One region of the Vogesella sp. EB genome, then DNA from elsewhere that is predicted to be linked to it. Evidence: predicted binding sites of a transcription regulator. Region 1 holds the regulator's gene; each other region holds the start of a gene.
What was found. The regulator sigma-54, encoded in region 1, starts transcription at its own class of promoters, with help from an activator protein. The targets are predictions, from matches to a motif close to CTGGCACGCTTCATGCTT.
Positions count from the first base shown of each region.

Region 1 (4,510 bases):
CACCTCCGGCAATGCGGCCAACGTTGGTGCGGAACGGGTGTCGACGCTGATGGCGACATGCTGGTAACCCTGTTCGCTGTACAGCGCCACCACGTCGGTGAGCATGGTGGCCGGCAGGTTGTCGACGCAGTAGTAGCCGTTGTCTTCCAAGAGGCGCAGGGCGACGGACTTGCCGGAGCCGGACAGGCCGCTAATCAGAATCAGCTGCATGTTCCTGGTCCCGTAGCAGGTTGGTGTGGCGATCGATGAATTCGCGGGTACTGTCGATGCCGCGCAGCTGCAGGATGTAGTTGCGCACCGCCGCCTCGACCAGCACCGCCAGGTTGCGGCCGGCGGCCACCGGCAGGATCACCTTGCGCACGGTGACGCCGAGGATGTCCTGCGTCTCGGACTGGATGTTGAGCCGGTCCAGCGTCTGCATCGCCTGATCGTTGGCCTTCATCAGGTGGATGATCAGCTTCAGCACCTTCTTCGGACGCACCGCGGTTTCGCCGAAAATGGTGCGGATATTGAGGATGCCGAGGCCGCGCACCTCGAGGAAGTCGCGCAGCAGCGCCGGGCAGCGGCCTTCCAGCGTTTCCGGGCCGATGCGGTACAGTTCGACCGCGTCATCGGCAACCATGCCGTGGCCGCGCGAGATCAGTTCCAGCGCCAGCTCGCTCTTGCCCATCGCCGAATCGCCCATGATCAGCACGCCGATTTCCAGTACGTCGAGAAACACGCCGTGCATCACGGTGGAGACCGCCAGCGCGCGCGCCAGATAGATGCGCAGCACGTCCATCAGGTACGGGCTTTCCAGCGGCGTACTCATCAGCGGCACATTGTGGCTCTGGCAGTAGTCGCGCAGCAGGTTGGGCACCGGCTGTGCATTGGCGACGATCACCACCGCCATGGTGCGGTGGAACAGCTGGTCGAGGGCGGTCCGTGCCGCGGCCTGTTCCAGCTTGTTCAGGTATTCCACCTCCGCGAGGCCAAGGACCTGGACGCGGTTGGGGTGGATGAAGTTGAGGTGACCGACCAGTGCCTGGGTTGGCCGCTGTTCATCATTCGAAATCAGGTTGTCGGAGCCGGAACGGCCGGCGACCCAGCTCAGGTTGAGCTTGTGCTGATTGTCCTGGTACAGGCGGCGAACACTGATATTAGGCATGGTCTGGGGTGTCGGAAATCAGTTCAAACAGTTTCTGCGCATCGCAGGCGGGATCGTTCATCTGCTCGCGCAGCGCCTTGCTGGAGAAGCGCTGCGCCAGCTCGGACAACACCTGCAGGTGAATGTCGGTGGCTTGCTCCGGCACCAGCAGCACGAACAGCAGCGAGACCGGTTTGCCATCGGGGGCGTCGAACGGAATCGGCGCCTTCAGGCGGATGAAGATGCCGGTGGCTTCCTTCAGGCTCTTGATGCGGCCGTGCGGGATGGCGACGCCTTGTCCCAGGCCGGTGGAGCCGAGTTTTTCCCGGGCAAACAAACTGTCGAAGACATCGCTGCGCGCGATGGCGTGACTGTTTTCGACCATCAGGCCGACTTGTTCGAAGAGTCGTTTTTTGCTGGAAACGTCCATGTCAGCAATGACGTTGTCCACGGAGAGTATTTTACTGATCAAGCCCATAATGCCATTTGCCCGAAAAAATCGAGGGCCATTCTACGCCGAGTCCACGGAATACCATAGTGGAAAGCGCAGGATGATCGTCAGGAGAAAAAGCGGTAGCCAAAAAAAGAACGGATAAGCAAGCAGTGCTTGCATTATCCGTTTTTGTTCGGCAAATCCTGATCAGAGCGACGCTTGCTCTTGCGGTACCGGTGCGCGATGCTCGACCTGTTTTTCCTTGAATTTCAGTACCTGACGATCCAGTTTGTCAGTCAGCAGGTCGATGGCCGCGTACATGTCCGCTTCGGTGGCTTCGGCATGGATGTCCTTGCCTGCCAGGTGAACATTGACTTCGGCTTTCTGTACCAGTTTGTCGACAGACAGTGTCACGTTGACACCGATCACATTATCGACATGGCGGGTAATGCGTTCCAGTTTGCTTTCGATGTAGTCACGAAGCGCCGGGGTAACGTCGAGGTGGAGGCCGGTAATCTTGAGGTTCATACCCTAACTCCTTCTGTTGGTGCCATATCCGGACTGGGCATGGCGATCTTGTTATGAACAACCTAAAAAGTCTTGCGCTGGCTGACCGGCGGTATCTGCATGGCTTCACGATACTTGGCTACGGTGCGTCTTGCAACCTGAATACCTTGGGCGATCAGCTTGTCGGCAATGGCGCTGTCAGACAGCGGTTTGTTGTGGTCTTCCGCATCGATGATCTGCCGGATCAGTGCCTTGATCGCGGTGGCGGAACATTCGCCACCACTGTCAGTATCGACCGAACTGCCAAAGAAATATTTGAGTTCGAACAAGCCACGGCTGCACAGCAGGTATTTCTGCGTGGTGACGCGGGAGATGGTTGACTCATGCAGACCCAGTTCTTCCGCGATGTCTCGCAGGATAAGTGGGCGCATGGCCACTTCACCTTGTTCAAAGAACGCTTGCTGTCTGTCAACAATAGATTCTGCCACTTTCAGGATGGTGTCAAACCGTTGTTGAATGTTTTTTACCAGCCAGCGCGCCTCTTGCAGCTGGCCGCCCAGATTATGGCTGCTGCCCTTCTGTTGTAGCATGGCTGCATACATCTGGTTGACGCGCAGCTTCGGCAGCGTGCCCTGGTTGAGGCGCGCCACCCAGCGCTGCTGGCGTTTCACCACCAGGATGTCGGGGGCGACGTAGTGGGTCTCGCCCTGGTCGAAGCCGCTGCTGGGGCGCGGCCGCAGGCTGGCGAGCAGGGCGTGGGCGGTTTTCAGCTGCTGTTCGTCGATGGCGAGCAGCTTCTTGAGCTTGGTGAAGTCGCGGTTGCCCAAGAGCGGCAGGTGCTGCTGCACCATGTCCAGCGCCAGCTGGCGTACCGCGGCCGGTGCCGCGTGCTGCTGCAGTTGCAGGCAGAGGAATTCGGTGAGGTTGCGGCTGCCGATGCCGGTCGGCTCGAACTGGGTCAGCAGCTTGCGCAGGCACTCCAGCTCGTCGCCTTCCACTTCCAGCTCCAGCGGCAGCTCGGCGGCGATGTCGTCCAGCGAGGTCGGCAGATAGCCGTCGTCATCCAGCTCGTCGATCAGCAGCGACATCAGCGCCTTGTCGCGCTGGCTGAGCTGGGTTTCACCCATCTGCGCGGTTAAGTGCTCGCGCAGCGACGGCCGGCACGGGGTGTTGAGAATGGGGTCGAACTCGTCGTCGTCATCGTTGCGGCTGCTGCCGCTCCCGCTGCTGCCCCAGTCGCCGAGCAGCTCGCCGTCATCGCGGTTGCTTTCCGCTTCCGGCCGCTCCGGCTCGCTGCCGCTGTCCGACGCCGGCGTGTCGCCGCTGGGCGCCAGCACCGGTAACGGGCTGTCGGACTCGTCGGGGCTGTCGCTGCTGTCGGCGCGTTCCAGCAGCGGGTTTTCCAGCAGGTAGCGCTCCAGCTCGGTACTGAGATCCAGCGTCGACATCTGCAGCAGCTTGATCGATTGCTGCAACTGGGGGGTGAGCGTGAGTTGCTGGCTGGTTTTGAGCTGGAGGGTCTGTTTCATGGCTTACAGGTGGAAGTGTTCGCCCAGGTACACCTGGCGGACCTGTTCGTTCAGCACCAGCGCTTCCGGCAGGCCGGAGGCGAGCACGCTGCCCTCGGAGATGATGTAGGCGCGGTCACAGATGCGCAGCGTTTCGCGCACGTTGTGGTCGGTAATCAGCACGCCGATGCCGCGTTCCTTGAGGAAGGCGATGATCTTCTGGATGTCGATCACCGCGATGGGGTCGACGCCGGCAAACGGCTCGTCCAGCAGGATGAAGCGCGGGCGGGTGGCCAGCACGCGGGCGATTTCCACGCGGCGGCGTTCGCCACCGGACAGCGCCAGCGCGTTGCTGTCGCGCAGGTGGCTGATGTTGAGGTCGTCCAGCAGCAGGGTCAGCTCGTTTTCCAGCTCCTCGTCCTTCAGACCGGCAATTTCCAGCACCGCGCGGATGTTCTCGTCCACCGTCATTTTGCGGAAGATCGACGCTTCCTGCGGCAGATAGCCGAGACCGAGTCGCGCGCGCTGATGGATCGGCAGGTGGGTGATGGTCTGGCCGTCGAGGCGGATTTCGCCGGCATCGGCGGCGATCAGGCCGACCACCATGTAGAAGCTGGTGGTTTTGCCGGCGCCGTTGGGGCCGAGCAGGCCGACCACCTCGCCACTGGCGATCTCCAGCGACACGTCGCGCACCACGGTACGCTTCTTGAAGGTCTTCTTCAGGTGCTGGATGGAAAGCTGGCTCGGGGTCATGGCGTGCCCTGTGCTTTGGGCTGCAGGATCACCGTCACGCGGCCGCTGTTGCCGCTGGCGGCGGTGCCGCCGCTGGCCTGGTAGGTCTCGGTGGCGGTGTTGTAGACGATGACGGCGCCGCTGACCGAATCCTGGCCGCGCTTGACGCGGGCGTTGCCGGTCAGGGTGGCAAGGTTGGCCGCA
Region 1 covers NZ_LFDT01000005.1:115,678-120,187, reverse strand. Annotated here, with positions in the region: gene rapZ (RNase adapter RapZ) at 1-210, opposite strand, end outside; gene hprK (HPr(Ser) kinase/phosphatase) at 191-1,147, opposite strand; gene ptsN (PTS IIA-like nitrogen regulatory protein PtsN) at 1,140-1,604, opposite strand; gene hpf (ribosome hibernation-promoting factor, HPF/YfiA family) at 1,767-2,087, opposite strand; gene ACG97_RS04815 (RNA polymerase factor sigma-54) at 2,150-3,595, opposite strand; gene lptB (LPS export ABC transporter ATP-binding protein) at 3,599-4,327, opposite strand; gene lptA (lipopolysaccharide transport periplasmic protein LptA) at 4,324-4,510, opposite strand, start outside.

Region 2 (4,510 bases), on a different contig from region 1:
CCTGGGTCGAGGCAGAGGCCAGCGAGCGGGCGTACAGATCGCCAAACTCGACGCGCGAGCCCTTGAAACCGATGGTGCTGCCGTTGGCAATATTGTTGCCGATCACGTCCAACTGCTTGGACGCTGCGCTCAGACCACTCAAACCTTGCTGGAAACCCATGTTCTATCCCCCGAATGCTTAACCGGAATGTCTTAGATAAGTTGCGTCACGTCGCTCATCGACATCCGCTTGCCGTTTTCCAGCACCAATGAAGAAACGCCCTTGTCGATCGCCACACTGCTGATCTTGACCGGATTCAGGATCTTGGCATCCACCGCCACCGTCCCGTTCACCGCCTTGATCGAGATCGAATACTGGCCGTCCGGCTGCTGCACGCCGGCCGCGTTCTTGCCGTCCCAGCCGACCGTCAGCTGGCCGGCTGTCTGTGCGCCAAGCTTGATCTCGCTGACCACCACGCCGGCGGCGTTCTTGATGGTGACCACCGCGTCGCTGGCCGACTGCGGGAAATCCACCACCGCCTTGGCCGCGCCGCCATTGAGGCTGACTTCGTTGCCGGGGATCAGCGCGTAGCGGCCGATCATCAGCGTCGCCAGCAGCGACTGGCTGGCGGACTGGTTGTCCGACAGCGCCTTGATCGAGGCGTTGACGCTTTCCAGACCGCTGACGGTGCTGATCTGCGCCATCTGGCTGGTCATCTGCGCGTTGTCCATCGGGTTCGACGGATCCTGGGTTTTCAGCTGCGTGGTCAGCAGCTTCAGGAAGCGGTTCTGGATGTCTTCGGCGTTACTGGCCGCCTTGTTGCTGGCGACGTTGAACGACTCATAGTCGATGCCGGTGGCGGTGGCGCTGTTTACGGTTGCCATGCGAGACCTCTAACGGTTACTGGCCAAGCTGCAAGGTTTTTTGCAGCAGGGTCTTTGCGGTATTCATTACTTCGACGCTAGTCTGGTAGGAGCGCGAAGCGGAAATCATGTCGGCCATTTCTTCCACCGGGTTGACGTTGGGCATCTTGATGTAGCCACGCTCGTCGGCCAGCGGATGGCCCGGTTCGTACTTGAGGCGGAACGGCGAGGTGTCCTCGACGATCGAGGTCACCCGCACACCGGCTACCTGCGGCATGTCGGCCGTCACCGGCGTGGCGGTGAACACCGCGTGACGGCCGCGGAACGGCTCGCCGGTGGAACTGGTGGCGCTCTCCGCGTTGGCGATATTGCTGGCCACCAGGTTCAGGCGCATCGACTGCGCCGTCAGCGCCGAGCCGGCAATATTGAAGACATTAGACAGCGACATGGTTATTGCCCACCCTTGATTGCGTCCATCAGCCCGCTGATTCTCCGGTTGAGGAAGGTCAGCGTGGACTGGTATTTCATCGCGTTGTCAGTAAACGCGGCGCGCTCGACATCCATATCGACGGTGTTGCCGTCGAGGCTGGGCTGTACCGCACTGCGATACTGCAGGCCGCCGTCATCGACGCTGGCGTGGCCCTGGGCTGCCAGGTGGCGCTCGTTGCTGGTCGCCAGCGCCAGCCCGCTTTGCGATGCGCGCAGCTGGCCTTGCAACGCTTTGCCGAAATCGAAATCCACCGCCTTGTAGCCTGGCGTATCCGCGTTGGCGATATTGCTGGCAATCACTTCCACCTTCTTGGCACGCAGGCCAAGCGATTGCTGGAAGAAGTTGAGGTGGTCGGAAATCTTGTCGAGCATGATCGGTCGTCCGTTAAGTTGGCATCCTTAAAGCAGGAACTGTGCCAATCAAAAAACAGCCGCCCAGCGCTCAAGTTCCGGTCGCGACGGCCGAAAACTCCCGCCCGATGGCGCATCCGCCGCCGGCAAGGCGGCAAGATTTGCCGCCGCGCGCCGGAAACGGCAACGCCACCGGCAAGGGTGGCGTTGAGCATGGCGATTGCGGCCAAGGTTGGCCGCAAGATTTGGCTTAGAGCGTGTTCACGATATCGCGAGCTAGAGCGAGACAAGGCGAAAACGGCGGAGGAAGCGGTGTTGATCTGGATATAAACCCGCATGCCGAAGCCGTTTTCAACGCGGTATCGCCACCCTTGAGATCAAGCCACAGCAGATCGTGAACAGGCTCTCAGTCGTCGCTGCGGATCTCGAAATCGTGCGTGATGTCGGCCGTCTTGCCGAGCATGATCGAGGCCGAGCAGTACTTCTCCGCCGACAGCTTGATGGCGCGCTCCACCACGTCCGCCTTCAGCTCGCGCCCCACCACCACGAAGTGGAAGTGAATCCTGGTGAACACCTTCGGGTCGCTGTCGGCACGCTCGGCGTCCATCTCCACCCAGCAGTCGCGCACGTCCTGGCGCGACTTCTTCAGGATGTTCAGCACGTCGTAGCTGGTGCAGCCGGCGGTGCCCAGCAGCAGCAGTTCCATCGGCCGCGGGCCGAGATTGCGGCCGCCGCCTTCCGGCGCGCCGTCCATCACCACCGCATGGCCGCTGCCGGTTTCGCCCATGAAACACACGCCATCCACCCACTTCAGTCTTGCTTTCATCTTGCCTTCCCCTTGGATTCAGACCGCAAGCGTATCACTGCCGATTTGGGCGAACAAAGAATCACCGGTAAAATGGAAAGATTGTTTAGTTTTGAAGCCACTCACATGCTCGTATTGGGAATTGAATCGTCTTGCGACGAAACCGGCGTCGCGCTGTACGACACCGAACGCGGCCTGATTGCCGACCAGCTGCACTCGCAGATGGCGATGCACGCCGAATACGGCGGCGTGGTGCCGGAGCTGGCCAGCCGCGACCACATCCGCCGCGTCACGCCGCTGACCCGTGCCTGTCTCGCCGAAGCCGGCAAGACGCTGCAGGACATCGACGCCATCGCCTACACCGAAGGCCCCGGCCTCGGCGGCGCGTTGCTGGTCGGCGCCAGCTTCGCCAATGCGCTGGCGGTGGGACTGAACATCCCGGTGATCAGCGTGCACCACCTCGAAGGCCACCTGCTGTCGCCGCTACTGGCCGATCCGCGGCCGGCATTCCCGTTCCTCGCACTGCTGGTCTCCGGCGGCCACACCCAGATCATGGCCGTGCGTGGCGTCGGCGATTACCAGATCCTCGGTGAGACCGTGGACGATGCCGCCGGCGAAGCCTTCGACAAGACCGCCAAGCTGCTCGGCCTGCCCTACCCCGGCGGCCCGCTGCTGTCGAAACTGGCGGAAGAAGGCGACCCGGCGCGCTTCACCCTGCCGCGCCCGATGCTGCACAGCGACAACCTCGACATGAGCTTCTCCGGCCTGAAAACCGCGGTGCTGATGCTGAAGAAGCAGGTCGAGGCCGAATACGGCAGCATCGATGAACAAACCCGCAAGGACATCTGCCGCGCCTTCCAGGAAGCCATCGTCGACGTGCTGGTCAGCAAGTGCGTGAAGGCGCTGAAACGGTACGGCCTGGAGCGCATCGTGGTCGCCGGCGGCGTCGGCGCCAACAAGCAGCTGCGCGCGGCTCTGGATGCCGCCGCGGCCAAGCGCCGCTTCGGCGTGTTCTACCCGCCGCTGAAGCTGTGCACCGACAACGGCGCAATGATCGCCTTCGCCGGCGCCATGCGCCTGCAGTACGCGCGTACCGCCGGCAGCTTTACCGTGAAGCCGCGCTGGGATCTGTCCACCCTGCCCAAGGCCTGACCCTCACCCGCCGGCCGCCACCAGGCGGCCGCCCTACCGAATCGCTATGATCCAGCTAAAAAACCTGTCCCTGCGCCGCGGCCTGAAAGAACTGCTTGTTGCGGCCAACCTCACCATCAACCCCGGCAACAAGGTCGGCATGACCGGTGCCAACGGCGCCGGCAAGTCCAGCGTCTTCGCGCTGCTGAAGGGCGAACTGCACGCCGAAAGCGGCGAAGTGCTGCTGCCGCCACAGTGGACCATGGCGCACGTGGCGCAGGAAACCCCGGCGCTGCCGCAATCGGCACTCGATTTCGTGCTCGACGGCGATGCCGAGTTGCGCCGCCTGCAGCAAAGGTTGGCCGCCGCCGAAGCCAGTGCCGACGGTAACGCCATCGGCAGCCTGCACGCCGAGCTGGACCGCATCGACGGCTATTCCGCCGCCGCCCGCGCCGGCAAGCTGCTGGCCGGCCTCGGCTTCCCCGTCGAACACCAGAGCCGTGCTGTGTCCACCTTCTCCGGCGGCTGGCGCATGCGTCTGAACCTGGCGCAGGCGCTGATGTGCCGCTCCGACCTGCTGCTGCTGGATGAACCGACCAACCACCTGGACCTGGAAACGGTGCTGTGGCTGGAAGACTGGCTGAAGGCCTACGAAGGCACCCTGATCGTGATCTCGCACGACCGCGACTTCCTCGACAGCGTGGTGACGCACATCGTCGACGTGTCGCAGCAGAAGCTCACCCTCTACACCGGCAACTACAGCCAGTTCGAGGTGATGCGCGCGGAAAAGCTGGCCCAGCAGCAGGGCAACTACGAGAAGCAGCAGCGCCAGGTCGCGCACCTGGAATCGTTCATCACCCGCTTCAAGGCCAAGGCCAGCAAGGCACGCCA
Region 2 covers NZ_LFDT01000012.1:21,984-26,493, forward strand. Annotated here, with positions in the region: gene flgE (flagellar hook protein FlgE) at 1-160, opposite strand, end outside; gene ACG97_RS08965 (flagellar hook assembly protein FlgD) at 193-864, opposite strand; gene flgC (flagellar basal body rod protein FlgC) at 881-1,291, opposite strand; gene flgB (flagellar basal body rod protein FlgB) at 1,294-1,704, opposite strand; gene ACG97_RS08980 (OsmC family protein) at 2,090-2,509, opposite strand; gene tsaD (tRNA (adenosine(37)-N6)-threonylcarbamoyltransferase complex transferase subunit TsaD) at 2,615-3,640, shown strand; gene ACG97_RS08990 (ATP-binding cassette domain-containing protein) at 3,687-4,510, shown strand, end outside.
Region 2: the regulator sigma-54 is predicted to act here: its motif matches at 1,735-1,752, upstream of flgB (flagellar basal body rod protein FlgB).

Region 3 (4,510 bases), on a different contig from region 1:
CCGACAGGTTGTCCTGCGCGCCGGCGGCCAGTGCCGCTTCGCACAGCACGCTGGCGGCGCGCTGCACGTCGAGGTGCAGGTGCAGGATCTCGTCGATGCGCTTGTCGCCCAGCGCCTGCCACACGCCGTCGCACAGCAGCGCGAACACGTCGCCGGCGTGCAGGTCGCCGTCGCAGAAATCCGGCATCACGTGCTCGTCCAGCCCCATGCCGCGCTTGAGCACGTGCGACAGCGACGCTTCCTCCCACACGTGATCGACGGTCAGCTGCGTCAGCCGCCCCTGGCTGAGCCGGTAGACGCGGCAGTCGCCGACGTGGGCGACGGTGTAGCGGTGGCCGCGCAGCACCAGCGCCGACAGCGCCGCCACCAGCGGCTTGCCCTGCGCGCGCAGCCAGCGGTTGTGCGCCGCAAGCAGCCGGTCCAGTGCCGACGACACTGCCCACGTTTCCGGCGTGGCGTAGTAGTCGGCGCACACCGCCCGGATGGTGGACTGCGCCGCCAGGCGGCCGTCGGCACAGCCGGAGACGCCATCGGCCAGCGCGAACAGCGCGCCCTTGCTGGTCAACAGCCCGTCCTGCGGCACGCTCCAGCCCAGCGCGTCCTCGTTGCGTTCACGGCGGCCGGCGTCGCTGGCGTGGCCGACTGCAAGTTGCAAGCTCATGGTGCTTCCCTGCTAGAAATAATGCCCGCTTAAAGATGATGCCCTGCTCCAGCACGGCGTAACGGGGCGGGATCCGTGATCCCGCCCCGCTGATGGACAGAAGCTGCCGCTTACACCCGTGCCGCGGTCACGTTGCTGGCGCCCCAGGTGGTGCGCCAGCGCAGCTTCACGCCGTGCAGGCCGATCCACGCCACCACGCCGAGGCTGGCGAACAGCCACAGCCCGAGCTGGTAGTTGCCGGTGTGCTGCTTGACGAGGCCCAGCCCGGCGGCGAGCAGGAAGCCGCCGATGCCGCCGGCCATGCCGATCAGCCCGGTCATCACCCCGATTTCCTTGCGGAAGCGCTGCGGCACCAGCTGGAACACCGCGCCGTTGCCGCTACCCAGTGCCAGCATCGCGCCGACAAACAGCGCCAGCGCCACGTTGACCTGCGGCAGGTTGAAGCCGACCACCGCGATCAGCAACGCCGCGGCGGTGTACATCACCAGCAGGGTGCGGATGCCGCCGATACGGTCGGCCAGCGCACCGCCCAGTGGCCGCATCAGCGAGCCGGCGAACACGCAGGCGGCGGTGTAGTAGCCGGCGGTGACGGCATTGAGACCATACTGGTCATGGAAGTAGCCCGGCAGCGCGCTGGCGAGGCCGGCAAAGCCGCCGAAGGTCACACAGTAGAAGAACATGAACCACCAGCTGTCCTTGTCGCCCAGCACGCGCAGGTAGTCGGCCAGCGCCTTCGGCTTGGGACGCTGCGGCGCGTTCTGCGCAAACAGGCAGAACAGCACGAACACCACGGAGAGCGGCAGCACCGCGAGGCCGAATACGTTTTCCCAACCATAGAGTGCGGCCAACGTTGGCGCCAGCAGCGCGGCAAACACAGTGCCGGAGTTGCCGGCACCGGCGATGCCCATCGCCTTGCCCTGGTGCTCGGGCGGATACCACTGCGACGCCAGCGGCAGCGACACAGCGAAGGCGGCACCGGCCACGCCGAGGAATACCCCCAGCAACAGCGCCTGCGACAGCGACTGGATGCCGTGCAGCCAGGCAAAGCCCAGCGCCAGCATCACCACCACCTGGCCGAGGATGCCGGCGAATTTCGGCGAGAAGCGGTCCACCAGCAGGCCCATGCCGAAGCGCAGCAGGGCGCCGGCCAGGATCGGCGTCGCCACCATCAGCCCGCGCTGCTGCGCCGACAGCTGCAGGGCCTCGGCGATCTGGATCGCCAGCGGCCCGAGGATGTACCACACCATGAAGCTGAGGTCGAAATAGAGGAACGACACCAGCAGTGTCGGGGTATGGCCTGCCTTCCAGAAGTCCTTGCTCATTGTCTTGTTCCTTGAAAGATGTCCGTGATCGATCAGGCGGCGCGCCGGGGGCGCCGCGGCGGTCCGTGCCGCAAAAAAGCAAAGAGGCCCGTTGCCCGCGGTATCGCACCACGCGCAACGGACCTCTTTGTCCAAGCCCGCATCGCCGCCATTGGCAACCGGGACAATCATCTGCAGCGTTACCTGAGCAAGTGCCGTGCCAGCCGAATACGGCATTTTGGCCACCCAATCGCCACCTTTGCCTACAGCGGCGCCTGCCAATGGTGCACAGCAGCACCAAAAGCAGGCAGCTGATCGCAGGCCCCATGAAAAAACCGGGCCAGCGGCCCGGTGTCAACAACGTGTCGCCACGTCAGGGGATGCAGCCTGCCGTTGCCGCTCAGGCTGCCTCTTTGCGGTGTTTCTGGTACAGGAAATCCAGCACCGCGCCGCGATAGCGGTGATAGTCGGCGTCGCCCGCCAGCGCCAGCCGGTTACGCGGCCGTGGCAGCTGCACCTCCAGGATCTCGCCGACGGTGGCCGCCGGGCCATTGGTCATCATCACGATGCGATCGGACAGCAGCACCGCCTCGTCCACGTCGTGCGTCACCATCACCACGGTGCTGCCGGTGGCATCGACGATCTTCACCATCTCGTCCTGCAGGTTGGCGCGTGTCAGCGCGTCCAGCGCGCCGAACGGCTCGTCCATCAGCAGCACCTTCGGTTCCATCGCCAGCGCGCGGGCGATGCCGACACGCTGCTTCATGCCGCCGGAGATCTCGTGCGGGTGCTTGTCGCGGGCATGGCTCAGCCCCACCAGCGCCAGCGCGGCGTCGGTGCGCGCGGCCAGCTGCGCCTTGTCCTCCTTCGCGCCGAACACGCGCTCCACCGCCAGCAGGATGTTGCCGTAGCAGGACAGCCACGGCAGCAGGCTGTGGTTCTGGAACACCACCGCGCGCTCGGGGCCGGGGCCGTCGATCTCGCGGCCGTTGCACAGCGCGATGCCGTCGGACGGCTCCAGCAGCCCGGCGATGATGTTGAGCACCGTAGACTTGCCGCAGCCGGAGTGGCCAATCAGCGACACCACCTCACCCTGGCGGATGGTGAGATTGATGTCCTGCAGCGCGACGAAGCGGCCTTTTTTGGTATCGAAGTGCTTTTGCACGTTTTCCAGCTCGACGAAGCGTTCCATGTCACTCTCCCTGTCCGAAGCTGGCCTTCTTCGCCAGCCATACCAGTGCCTGTTCCAGCGCCAGCCCCACCAGACCGACCACGAAGATGGCGATCAGGATGTGCTCCACATTCAGGTTGTTCCATTCGTCCCACACCCAGAAGCCCAGCCCCACACCACCGGTGAGCATCTCCGCCGCCACGATCACCAGCCACGCGGTGCCGATCGCGAGGCGCACGCCGGTGAGCATGTGCGGCAGCACCGCCGGCAGCAGGATGACGCTGAACACCTTCCACTCCGACAGCCGCAGCACGCGCGCCACGTTGAGGTAATCCTGCGGCACCGCGCGCACGCCGGCGGCGGTATTGAGGATCATCGGCCAGATGCTGGAGATGAAGATCACCCAGATCGACGCCGGACTGGCAGCCTTGAACACCAAGAGGCCGATCGGCAACCACGCCAGCGGCGACACCGGGCGCAGCAGGCTGATCACCGGCGCCGTCATCCGTGCCAGAAAACCGAAGCGGCCGATCATGAAACCCAGCGGGATGCCGACCACGGCGGCGAGGCCGAAGCCGACGCCGACGCGGCCCAGCGACATCAGGATGTTCCAGCCTATGCCCTGGTCGTTGGGGCCGTTCTGGTAGAACGGATCGGCGAACAGCTCGGTGGCCGACGCCCAGGTGCTGAGCGGCCCCGGCAGGCTGCCGCGGCTGAGCTGCGACACCAGCGACCACAGCAGCACGAAGGCGATCAGCCCCAGCAGCGGCGGCACCAGCCAGCGGATGAAGCGCACCAGCGGTTGCAGCGACGGCGGCGCCGCGGCGAGCAGGGTCTTGCGCTTGCGCGGGCGGGCGCTGCGCGCGCCGGTGGCGGACGGGCCTGCGGCCAACATTGGCGAGAAAGTTTCTGCAGCACTCATGATGTCGCTCCTCAGGCCTTGATCTTGAAGCTGGCGGCGTAGGCGGCCGGGTTCTTGCCGTCCCACACCACGCCGTCAATCAGCTTGCTGGCACGCATGTCGCTGGCCGGCAACGCCACCCTGGCCATCGCCGCCGCGTCCTTGTAGATGGCGATCTGGTTGATCTGCTTCGCCACCGCCAGGTAGTCGGGATCGGTCTTCAGCAAGCCCCAGCGCTTGTGCTGGGTCAGGAACCACATGCCGTCGGACAGATACGGGAAGTTGACCTTGCCGCCGTCGAAGAACTTCATCAGCTTCGGGTCCTGCCACTTCTTGCCCAGGCCGTCCTCGTAGGCGCCGGCAAAGCGGCCGGCGATCACCGCTTCCGGCGCGTTGACGTAGGCCTTCTCGGCGATCAGCTTGGCGACGCTGGCGCGGTTCTTCACCTCGTCGATGTAGCGCGAGGCGTCCAGCAG
Region 3 covers NZ_LFDT01000001.1:39,710-44,219, reverse strand. Annotated here, with positions in the region: gene ACG97_RS00210 (bifunctional protein-serine/threonine kinase/phosphatase) at 1-661, opposite strand, end outside; gene ACG97_RS00205 (NarK/NasA family nitrate transporter) at 772-1,983, opposite strand; gene ACG97_RS00200 (ABC transporter ATP-binding protein) at 2,363-3,154, opposite strand; gene ntrB (nitrate ABC transporter permease) at 3,156-4,055, opposite strand; gene ACG97_RS00190 (CmpA/NrtA family ABC transporter substrate-binding protein) at 4,067-4,510, opposite strand, start outside.
Region 3: the regulator sigma-54 is predicted to act here: its motif matches at 2,169-2,186, upstream of ACG97_RS00205 (NarK/NasA family nitrate transporter).

Region 4 (4,510 bases), on a different contig from region 1:
GCCGATCATGTCGCCAACGCACGATCAAAACCCAACAACATGCGGCCAACGTCGCTGTAAGGTTGGCCGCAATACGGGGTTGCGCCGCGCTACACCGCCGGATAGCGCGCCGCCAGCTGCTGCCACAGCGCATCCAGCGCCGGCAGTTCGCGTCGCGCATCGCGGTAGACGCGGATCTCCATCGGCAGCGTCCACTGCTCGCCGCCGGCGGCACACAACTGGCCGGCCCCCAGCTCGCGCTGCACCGCGCTGTGCGGCAGGAAGGCGACGCCGTGCCCTTCCAGCACCATCGCCTTCAGTCCCTCGGCCATGTCGGTCTCGAAGCACTGCCGCAGCGCGCACACGGCCGGTGCCCGCTCCAGGATCAGGTCGGTCATGCGCCGGAAGTAGGCGTTCTGGCCGTAGCCGAGGAAGGGCAACGGCGCGGCGCTGCTGCCGGGCAGCTGCCACTGCGGCTGGCCGTCCGCCAGCGCGCGCGCGAACGGCCCCAGCGTCTCGCTGCCCAGGCGCAGGCCTGGATAGCGGCCGGCGCTCAGCTCCACCGGATGGCGCGGATGGTGGTAACACAGCAGCAGGTCGGCATTGCCTTCGACCAGCGCCACCACCGCGTCGTGCACGTTGTGCGCCAGCAGGCGCCACGACACCTCGCCCAGCGCCGTGCGCTCGTCCGCCAGCCAGCGCGGTACGAAGCCGAACGACAGCGTGTGCGGCACCGCCAGCGTCAGCGTGGTGCCGTCCGCCGCATGCAGCCCGCGCAGCAGGGTGCGGGTGCTGGATAGCTCGCCGACCAGTTGCCGCGCCTTGTCCAGCAGCAGCTCGCCGGCCGGCGTCAGCCGCGTCGGCCAGGTGGTGCGGTCGATCAGGTCGGCGCCCAACCACTGCTCCAGCGCCTTGATGCGGCGCGAGAACGCCGGTTGCGTCAGGTGGCGCAATTCGGCGGAGCGGGTAAAGCTGCCGGTCTCGGCCAATACCAGAAAGTCTTCCAGCCAGCGGGTTTCCATAGCACACCTCCTGCAATGGCCTGCAGCGTAATCGCTCTGCCGGCCACACGCAAAAAAGGTTGGCCGCATGAGTGATCATGCGGCCAACCTTTTTCATGACATCAACGGGCGCCTTCAGTCGCGCTCCAGCTCCCACAGTGCCGACTGCAGCGACTCCATGCGCGCATCCAGCGCGCTTCGGGCGTCGGCCAGCGCGCGGTTGTAGATCGCCGGGCCGATGCGCCCGGCAACAAACAGCAGCAGCGACTGCGCGTCGAACGTGCCCAGTTCCACCCCGAACTCGCTATCCAGCTGGCGCTGCAGTGCGGGGGCCAGCTCGGCAAGCTGGGCGGGGCTGAGAAAACGTTCGTCGCGACTCATGGCAAGACTCCGGAATGACAGGCTGCCGCCGGGCGGCGGCAGCGCAAAACGCGCAGTCTATCAGCCCTGCTTGGCCAGTGCCGGTTGCAGCTCGACGTCACGGCCCTGCGGCTCGATGTCATCATCGTCATCCAGTTGCGGCAGCGCGGCAGTCAGTTCCTTCTCGGTCTTGGCGACCACGCTGGCGGCGATGGCGTTACCCAGCACGTTGGTGGCGGAACGGCCCATGTCCAGGAAGTGGTCGACGCCCAGCAGCAGCAGCAGGCCGGCTTCCGGAATGTTGAACTGTGCCAGGGTGGCGGCGATCACCACCAGCGACGCGCGCGGCACGCCGGCCATGCCCTTGGACGTCACCATCAGGATCAGCAGCATGGTGATTTCCTGCGACAGCGTCAGGTCGATACCGTAGGCCTGGGCGATGAAGATGGTCGCAAAGGTGCAGTACATCATCGAGCCGTCGAGGTTGAACGAGTAACCCATCGGCAGCACGAAGCTGGCGATGCGGTCGGAGCAGCCGAAGCGCTTCAGGCGATCCAGGGTCTTCGGATAGGCGGCCTCGGAGCTGGCGGTGGAGAAGGCCAGCAGTGCCGGCTCGCGCACCGCGCGCAGCAGCTCGATGACGCGGCCCTTCAGGAAGATCGCACCCATGGCCAGCAGCGCCAGCCACAGCAGGCTCAGCGACATGTAGAACTGCGCCATGAAGCTGCCGTAGGTGGACAGGATGCCCAGGCCCTCTTTCGCCACCATGCCGGCGATCGCGGCAAACACCGCGAACGGCGCGAAGTTCATCACGTAGCCGGTGACCTTCAGCATGATGTGGGCGACGGCGTCGATGGCGTCGATCAGGCCCTTGGCCTTGTCGCCGATGGCGGCGGCACCAGTACCGAAGAACAGCGAGAACACCACGATGGCGAGGATCTCGTTCTTGGCCAGCGCGTCGAACACGCTCTTCGGAATCAGGTGGCTGATGAAGTCCTTCAGTGTCAGCGCGCCCTTCTCGATGCCGGAGCTGGCGGTAATGTCCGGCAGCGGCAGGCTGAGGCCGACACCCGGCTTCAGCAGGTTGACCATCACCAGGCCCAGCATCAGGGACACCAGCGAGGCGGTCACGAACCAGCCCATCGCCTTGGCACCGATGCGGCCAACGGTAGCGGAGTCACCCATGCGTGCAATGCCGACCACCAGGGTGGAGAACACCAGCGGCGCGATGATCATCTTGATCAGACGCAGGAAGACGTCGGTCAGGATGGACAGATTGTCGGCAAAGGATTTGATGGCTTCCGGGCTGCCGGCCATCTCGCGCCAGGCATAACCGGTGATGATGCCCAGAACCATTGCGGCCAGGATCATCGTTGTCAGTCGATTCAGTTTCACGGGGACTCCATGCATATGAGGGTCAATAACACTTTCGTGGCTCCGGCCAGGCCGGCGTACGGCATCTGGCGTGCCGTTTTCTATTGGCAGCCCCTACAGCACAGACCGTGCCAGCTTTTACTACAGCCAAAGCGTTGATTTACAAGGAATACTCTCGTCATGAGCGGCCATCAGAACGGCAGACCGAATACCCACCCGATCGGCATCCGGATTTCCGAACGCCCTGCCGCCGTGACGCGCCCATAAAAAAACCGCCCGTCATGGCTGGCATGACGGGCGGTGTGCGGGCGGCGCCGTTTCAGTTGTCGCCGGCGGCGGCCTGTGCCACCCAGTCGGCGGTGTGCGCCGCCGCCTTGAATTCGTGCACCACCTGTTGCAGCTCGCTAAAGGCGCGCGGCGCGTCCAGCGCGGCGCAGGCACTGCGCAAGGCCGCCAGATGGCCGGCCAGCTGCGCCGGCGGCAGGTGGTACTCCTGCGCGCGCATGATGCGCGGATGGTCGGTGGCCAGCACGCCGTCGCCGATCAGCAGCTCCTCGTACAGCTTCTCACCCGGGCGCAGGCCGGTGCAGCGGATCTCGATGTCGCCGTGCGGATGGTAGTCGTCGCGCACCTCCAGCCCGGACAGGTGGATCATGCGCCGCGCCAGATCAATGATCTTCACCGGCTCACCCATATCCAGCACGAACACGTCGCCGCCCTCGCCCATCGCGCCGGCCTGGATCACCAGCTGCGCCGCCTCGGGGATGGTCATGAAGTAGCGGGTGATGTCGGGATGGGTCAGCGTCACCGGCCCGCCTGCCGCGATCTGCTGCTTGAACAGCGGCACCACCGAGCCGGAGCTGCCCAGCACGTTGCCGAAGCGCACCATCACGAAACGGGTGCGGCTGCCGGCGGCGTGGCGCGCCTGCAAGGTCAGCTCGGCCAGGCGCTTGCTGGCGCCCATCACGTTGGTTGGCCGCACGGCTTTATCGGTGGAAATCAGCACGAAGGTGGCGACGCCGGCGTCCTGCGCCGCCTGCGCGCAGCTGTCGGTGCCGAAGGCGTTGTTGACGATACCGGCCACCGGATTGTGCTCCACCATCGGCACGTGCTTGTAGGCCGCCGCGTGGTACACCGTCTCCACCGCGAACGCCTGCAGCACCGAACTCAGCCGCGCCGTATCGGTGACGCTGCCCAGCACCGGCGTGCGCGCCACCGCCGGCGCCAGCCGCGCCAGCTCCTGGTCGATCGCGTACAGCGCGTATTCACTCAGTTCGAACAGCACGATGCGCGCCGGACGGTTTTTCACGATCTGGCGGCACAGCTCGGCGCCGATGGAACCGCCGGCGCCGGTGACCATCACCACCTTGCCGCGGATGTTGGCGGCCAGCAGTTCCGGCTGCGGCGGCACCTGGTCGCGGCCGAGCACGTCGTCGATCTCCACCTCGCGCAGCTCTTCCACCCGCACTTCGCCGGACACCAGATCGGCCATCCCCGGCAGGCGCTTGATCGGCACGTGCAGGGTTTCCAGCTGCTCCAGGATCTGGCGGTGGCGGCCACGGCTGGCCGACGGCATCGCCAGCAGGATCGCCTCCGCGCCGCTGTCCTGCAGCAGCTGCGGCAGGGTCAGCGGATCGTGCACCGTCAGGCCGCGGAAGGTGCGGCGCCACAGCTGCGGGTTGTCGTCGACAAAGGCCAGCGGCCGGTATTCGCGGCCCTCCTGTAGCGCCGCCATCAGCTGCAGGCCGGCACGGCCGGCGCCGTAGATGATCACCGGCCGCCGCGGCGCGTCCAGC
Region 4 covers NZ_LFDT01000022.1:7,980-12,489, forward strand. Annotated here, with positions in the region: gene ACG97_RS12240 (LysR substrate-binding domain-containing protein) at 90-1,001, opposite strand; gene ACG97_RS12245 (DUF2164 domain-containing protein) at 1,116-1,361, opposite strand; gene ACG97_RS12250 (dicarboxylate/amino acid:cation symporter) at 1,422-2,735, opposite strand; gene ACG97_RS12255 (nucleoside-diphosphate sugar epimerase/dehydratase) at 3,034-4,510, opposite strand, start outside.
Region 4: the regulator sigma-54 is predicted to act here: its motif matches at 2,832-2,849, upstream of ACG97_RS12250 (dicarboxylate/amino acid:cation symporter).